2 regions of the Pseudomonas sp. FSO-7 genome follow, and region 1 is predicted to be linked to the other one. Evidence: predicted binding sites of a transcription regulator. Region 1 holds the regulator's gene; the other holds the start of a gene.
What was found. The regulator FliA, encoded in region 1, starts transcription of late flagellar genes. The targets are predictions, from matches to a motif close to CTAAAGTTTNNNNNNNNNNNGCCGNTAA.
Positions count from the first base shown of each region.

Region 1 (3,522 bases):
GCAGCGACTCGAACTCGGCATCGGTGATTTCATCGCTGGCAGCCCCGGCGGCTTGCGCAGCAGGTGCAACCTGAGCGGCTGGCGCTTCGGCCTGGGCCTTGACGGTATTCAGGGAGTCCAGCAGCTGTTCGAATTCGTTATCGGTGATGTCGCCCGATTCTTCGACGACCGGCTCTTCAACCACCGCTTCGGCAACCGGCGCCGCTTCGTCAGCCGATTGCGGCTCGGCCAGGCGTGCCAGCGCGGCGAGCAACTCAGGAGTGGCAGCGGTGATCGGCGAACGCTCGCGCACCTCGCTGAACATGCTGTTGACCGCATCCAGCGCTTCGAGCACCACGTCCATCAGTTCCGAATCAACGCGACGCTCACCCTTGCGCAGGATGTCGAACACGTTCTCGGCAATGTGACAGCACTCCACCAGCTCGTTGAGCTGGAGGAAGCCGGCGCCTCCTTTTACAGTGTGGAAACCGCGAAAAATTGCATTGAGCAGATCCGCATCATCTGGTCGGCTTTCCAGCTCGACCAGCTGTTCGGACAGTTGCTCTAGAATCTCGCCGGCCTCAACCAGGAAATCCTGAAGGATCTCTTCATCGGCGCCGAAGCTCATTAATGGCTGCTCCTAAAACAGGGCTAAAACTCAGAATCCAAGGCTGGACAGCAAATCGTCCACATCGTCCTGACCGGACATAACGTCTTCTCTTTTATCGGCATGAATTTGCGGACCTTCACCCTGAGAGAGATGTTTTTGTGGATCTTTTTCAGCAAGCATCGCTTCACGGTCGTGTTCGATGCCTGCAAAGCGGTCGACCTGGCTGGCCATCAACACCAGTTTGAGCAGGTTGCTTTCCACTTCGGTGACCAACTGGGTCACACGCTTGATCACCTGGCCGGTCAGGTCTTGATAGTCCTGGGCCAGCAGAATGTCGTTGAGGTTGCTTGCCACGGCGCGGTTCTCGGTGCTGCTGCGCGCCAGGAAACCGTCGACCCGACGGGCCAGCTCCCGAAACTCTTCAGCACCGACTTCGCGACGCATGAACCGGCCCCAGTCGGTGCTCAAGGCCTGAGCCTCTTCGCTCAGGCCGTTGACCAGCGGCGTCGCGCTCTCCACCAGGTCCATGGTGCGGTTGGCCGCGGCTTCGGTCAGCTTGACCACATACCCCAGGCGCTCGGTGGCGTCGGTGATCTGGGAGACTTCCTCGGCCTGCGGCATGTGCGGGTCGATCTGGAAATTGACAATCGCGCTGTGCAGTTCACGCGTGAGCTTGCCCACTTCCTGATACAGACCGCGGTCACGGGTCTGGTTGAGCTCATGGATCATTTGAACCGCATCGCCAAAACGACCTTTTTCAAGGCTGTCGACCAGTTCGCGGGCATGTTTTTTCAGGGTCGATTCGAAATCGCCCATTGAAGATTCGTTGTCCATAGCTCCCCCGTGGCGCCGTTAACCGATGCGTTCGAAGATTTTTTCGATCTTCTCTTTCAACGCCTGGGCCGTGAAGGGTTTGACCACATAGCCGTTTACACCGGCCTGGGCCGCTTCGATGATCTGCTCGCGCTTGGCTTCGGCAGTGACCATCAGCACCGGAAGGTGCTTGAGTTTTTCGTCGGCACGCACCTGGCGCAGCAGGTCGATACCGGTCATGCCCGGCATGTTCCAGTCGGTAACCAGAAAATCGAAGTTGCCACTGTGCAACATCGGGAGCGCAGTGGTCCCGTCATCTGCTTCGGCCGTGTTGGTGAACCCAAGGTCACGCAACAGGTTTTTAATGATCCGCCGCATCGTTGAGAAGTCATCAACGATGAGGATTTTCATGTTCTTGTCCAATTCGACCTCCAAGCAGTCTTAAACGCGCCCAGCACCTGGACGCGCCATTTCAATCAATCCGGCACAACACTCGACAACGGTCTGGAGCACAACGGATGGAGACTGGCGCAGTACCTGCCAGGCCAGCCTCGTCGCAGTGTCCCCACACTGCCTGTCAACGCGCTCGCCACTCCCCCAAACGCCCCCGCAAACGGGCCGCGCACTGGCTGTGTAACTGGCTGACCCGCGATTCACTGACCCCCAGGACCTCACCGATTTCCTTGAGGTTCAGCTCTTCGTCGTAGTACAGCGCCAAGACCAGCCGCTCACGCTCCGGCAAATTGGCAATCGCCTCCGCCAGCGCGCTCTGGAAACGCTCATCTTCCAGGTCACGCGACGGCTCCATGTGAGCACTCGCGTTATCCTCGTGCAGCCCTTCGTGTTCGCCGTCCTGCAACAGGTCGTCGAAACTGAACAGGCGGCTGCCCAAGGTATCGTTCAAAATCCCGTAATAATCGTCGAGACTCAACTGGAGTTCGGCCGCAACTTCGTGATCTTTAGCGTCACGCCCGGTTTTCGCTTCAATTGCGCGAATCGCGTCACTGACCATACGGGTATTGCGGTGCACCGAACGCGGCGCCCAATCGCCCTTGCGGACTTCATCGAGCATCGCCCCGCGAATGCGAATACCGGCATAGGTCTCGAAACTGGCGCCTTTGCTGGCGTCGTATTTGTTCGACACTTCAAGCAGGCCGATCATGCCGGCCTGGATCAAGTCCTCGACCTGGACACTGGCCGGCAACCGCGCCAGCAAGTGGTAGGCGATACGCTTGACCAATGGCGCGTAACGCTCGATCAGTTCGTATTGGGCGTCCCGTGCCGATTTTTTGTAGAGATGGTTGTAACCGCTGGCTGTCATAGCACGGGCCCTGCTGTTTGTTGCACAAGACGCTCGACGAAAAATTCCAGATGCCCGCGGGGGTTGGCCGGCAGGGGCCAGGTATCGACCTTCTGGGCGATCGCCTTGAACGCCAGCGCGCACTTGGAACGTGGAAAAGCTTCATAAACGGCACGTTGCTTCTGGACGGCCTTGCGTACGCTTTCGTCGTACGGCACGGCGCCGACGTATTGCAGGGCGACGTCCAGGAAGCGATCGGTGACCTTGGTCAACTTGGCGAACAGGTTGCGTCCTTCCTGCGGGCTCTGGGCCATGTTGGCCAGGACGCGGAAGCGGTTCATGCCATAGTCGCGGTTCAGCAGTTTGATCAGGGCGTAGGCGTCGGTGATGGACGTCGGTTCGTCGCAGACCACCAGCAGCACTTCCTGGGCGGCGCGGACGAAACTGACAACCGAGTCGCCGATGCCGGCGGCAGTGTCAATCACCAGCACATCGAGGTTGTCGCCGATGTCGCTGAAGGCCTGGATCAGGCCCGCATGCTGCGCCGGGGTCAGGTGAACCATGCTCTGGGTGCCGGAGGCAGCGGGCACGATGCGAATCCCGCCCGGCCCCTGCAAGAGCACGTCGCGCAGTTCGCAACGGCCTTCGATCACGTCCGCCAGGGTGCGTTTGGGGGTAAGCCCCAGCAGCACGTCGACGTTCGCCAGGCCCAGGTCGGCGTCCAGCAGCATGACCCGTCGGCCAAGCTCTGCCAGAGCCAGGGACAAGTTCACTGACACGTTAGTCTTCCCGACGCCACCTTTGCCGCCGGTCACCGCGA
Region 1 covers NZ_CM184193.1:1,858,652-1,862,173, reverse strand. The annotation lists gene AC515T_RS08200 (chemotaxis protein CheA) at 1-607, opposite strand, end outside; gene AC515T_RS08195 (protein phosphatase CheZ) at 638-1,423, opposite strand; gene AC515T_RS08190 (chemotaxis response regulator CheY) at 1,442-1,813, opposite strand; gene fliA (RNA polymerase sigma factor FliA) at 1,980-2,723, opposite strand; gene fleN (flagellar synthesis regulator FleN) at 2,720-3,522, opposite strand, start outside.

Region 2 (3,522 bases), 1.3 Mb from region 1:
GCAATACTGCGCCACTTGGGTGTAGGTGATGCCCTTCATGCCGCCCAATACCGAATAAAAGAACACGATGGCCATGCCGATCATGACACCGACGTTGATATCCACTTCCAGGTAACGGGAAAAGACGATCCCAACGCCGCGCATCTGCCCTGCCACATAGGTAAAGGAGATGAAGATCACGCAGATCACCGCCACCACCCGCGCCGTCTGCGAGTAATAACGTGCCCCGACGAACTCGGGTACGGTGAACTTGCCGAATTTTCGCAGGTACGGCGCCAGGCACATTGCCAACAGCACGTAGCCACCGGTCCAGCCCATCAGGTAGACCGAACCGTCGTAACCGGCGAAGGCAATGATCCCGGCCATGGAGATGAACGACGCCGCTGACATCCAGTCCGCGCCGGTGGCCATGCCGTTGAGTACCGGATGCACGCCCTTGCTGGCGACGTAGTATTCGCTGGTGGAACCGGCACGCGTCCAGATTGCAATCGCGATGTACAAGGCGAAGGAGGCGCCTACGATCAGATAGATCAGGGTTTTTGTGTCCATGTGCGCCGCCCTCAGTCTTCGTGGACGTCATATTTGCGATCGAGCTGATTCATCTTCCAGACATAGAAGAAGATCTCGAGCACAAAGACGTAGATGGAACCCTGCTGGGCAAACCAGAACCCCAAGGGTGTACCGAAGAAACTGACGGTGTTGAGTGCATCAGCCAGCAAAATACCGAAGCCGAAGGACACCAGAAACCAGATGGCCAGCAATATCACCATCCAGCGTAGGTTTTCCTTCCAGTAGGCGCGCGCAGCCTGTTGCTTTTCAGTGGACATGGAGGTGCCCTCCCGTTTGTTTTTATTGTTTTGCACTTCAAACCGTAGCAGTCACTGGGCATGACGCTAGTACGACTTTCGTCTAATTCGCGCCAGTAAGTATTGACATCCCTGCCTAATCACCATCGGGAGCGTTAAACAGCATCTAAATGCCGGAGTGATATCAAATCGCCCTCCCGCCCTAAAGCTTTGGCGCTCGCGGTCGAATGTATTCCATTAAGAGATTTTTTTGCCCAGGAGCAGCGGCATGCAGACGTTAAAGGCCTTGTACGAGTCTATCGAAATGCAGTTTTTCGATACTCTCACCAAAAAGCTCTCGAGCCTTTTCCTGTTGGTGCTGGTCAGTGGCTTGCTCTATTGGGTTGCCCTCAGCGCCCGCGCCGAGATCCTGCTGCTATTGCGCAACGCGCAACTGGACGGCGCCTTGTTGGGGCAGATTGAAGACCGGCTCGATAGCCTGACCCATGCCCTGCTCTTCGGCGCGGTGCTGACGCTGGGCATGATCAGCTTCATGGTCTGGTATTTCCGCCACCTCATCGTGCGCCCGGTCACCGCCATGACCAAGGCCCTGGAAGAGATCGCCAACGGCGAAGGCGACCTGTCCAAGGACCTGCCGCTGGTGACCCACGACGAGATCCGTGTGCTGGCCGGCACTTGCAACCGTTTCCTGGCCAAGCAGCGGGAAATCATCAGCAACGTCCAGGCGCTGACCGTACACATCGCCGTCGAGTCGGCACGCTCGCTGAAGAACATCAGCGACTCCAGCGACAGCGCCACCCACCAGGCCCGATTCGCCAAGGAAGTGATGGACCAGAGCAACACCGCCGTGGGCCGCATCGAAGAAGTCTCGCGCCAAACCCAGGGCATCTCCAGCACCACCGCCCAGAACCTGAGCATGGCCCGCGACTCCTACGCCGAGCTGCTGGAAGTGACCGGCAACATCAGTGAAATCTCCAACAGCCTCGGTGAATTCGCCACCCTGGTGAGCGCCTTGAACCAGCGGTCCTCAAGCATCAAGTCGATTGTCGGGTTGATCCAGCAGATCTCTGCCCAGACCAACCTGCTGGCCCTCAATGCCGCCATCGAAGCCGCCCGGGCCGGCGAAAGCGGCCGCGGCTTCGCGGTGGTGGCCGATGAAGTGCGCACCTTGGCCCAGAACGTCAGCCGGGCCACCGACGATATCTCGCGCAACATCGACGCCATGCTCGAGGAAGTCAGCTCCACCCACGAGCAGACTACGCAGATCAGCCACAGCGCCCGGGAAACCCAGAAAGTGGTGGAACGCGCCTCCGGCCATTTCGAAAGCATGATCGGCGATTTCGAATCCACCAACGGCAAGCTGGCGGACATCGCGACCCATATCCAAGAGTTCGCCGACAGCAACACCGGGATCAACGACCGGGTCACCCAGATCCATGCCGACAGCCAGTTGATCGACCAGCGCATGCAGCATTCGGCAACGGCCACCCGCGACCTGTCCGGCGTGGCCGAAAAGGTCCAGGCGCTGCTCGGTCGTTTCGTGCTCGGCCACGGCAAGCTGGATGCCGCCATCACCCGCGCCAGCGAGTGCCGCGACACGCTCCAGGTCCGCCTGGAGGCGCTGCAACGCGAAGGCCTGAACCTGTTCGATCAGAATTACCAACTGATTCCCGGCACCGATCCCCAGCAATACATGGCCAGCTATACCGAACGCTTTGCCCAGGTCTGCCAGGAAGAATGCGACAAACTCACCCGCAGCACGCCGGGTGGCAAGGTTTCGTTCATTGTCGACAGCAAAGGTTACTGCCCGGTGAACAACAGCTGGGTCTCCAAGCCGCCAACCGGCGACCGGGCGGTGGATCTGCCGGTGTGCCGCAACAAGCGAATCTTCAACGACCCGATCGGCCTGCGCGCGGCGGGCAACGTCCAGCGTTTCCTGCTGCAGACCTACCTGCGCGATACCGGGGAAATCATGACCGAGATCGACGTACCGTTCTTCTTCGGCGGCCGCCACTGGGGCAACTTACGGGTGGGCTTCGATGCGGCGGTGTTGTTGGCGGAGTGATCAACACCGGAATCAAGCCAGACAACTACCCTGTGGCGAGGGAGCTTGCTCCCGCTCGGCTGCGCAGCAGTCGCAAAGCCGGCTGATGCGGTCGGCCTGAAGAACCCCGGGGCCTGCTTCGCACGCCAGCGGGAGCAAGCTCCCTCGCCACAAAGAATTTGTGGCGTATGCAAATGCTGAAACCAACCCAAAACAACTGTGGGAGCGGGCTTGCTCGCGAAAGCGGTGTGTCAGCCACATTATCTGTTAACTGACACGACGCCTTCGCGAGCAAGCCCGCTCCCACATGGGGTTGGGTTTAACTCAACTCAACAGCACTTGGGCCCACCCTTGCCACCGTAACGGGCCTCCTGGCGTTCGCGAAAGAACGCCTCGTAGTCCATCATCGGTTTGTCCGGGTGCTGGGTTTGCATGTGCTCGACGTAGTTGTCGTAGTCGGGCATGCCGACCATCAGGCGGGCGGCCTGACCGAGGTATTTACCCAGGCGACTCAAGTCATTGAACATCGTTGCAATCCTCTATCAAGCGTCCGGCAGGGCCTGGAATGGCGCTTCTTTGTCCGTGCGTTCTTTCGTGCCCCAGGCGGCGATGCCGACCTTGAGCGCGTAGAACAGGATGCTGAAGACCACGAACAGGAACAACACCGTCAGC
Region 2 covers NZ_CM184193.1:3,135,222-3,138,743, reverse strand. The annotation lists gene AC515T_RS13680 (sodium:solute symporter family protein) at 1-549, opposite strand, end outside; gene AC515T_RS13675 (DUF4212 domain-containing protein) at 561-827, opposite strand; gene AC515T_RS13670 (methyl-accepting chemotaxis protein) at 1,075-2,871, shown strand; gene AC515T_RS13665 (YbdD/YjiX family protein) at 3,180-3,377, opposite strand; gene AC515T_RS13660 (carbon starvation CstA family protein) at 3,393-3,522, opposite strand, start outside.
Region 2: AC515T_RS13670 (methyl-accepting chemotaxis protein) is a predicted target of FliA. The motif match lies at 1,009-1,036, and genes of this name have one in related genera.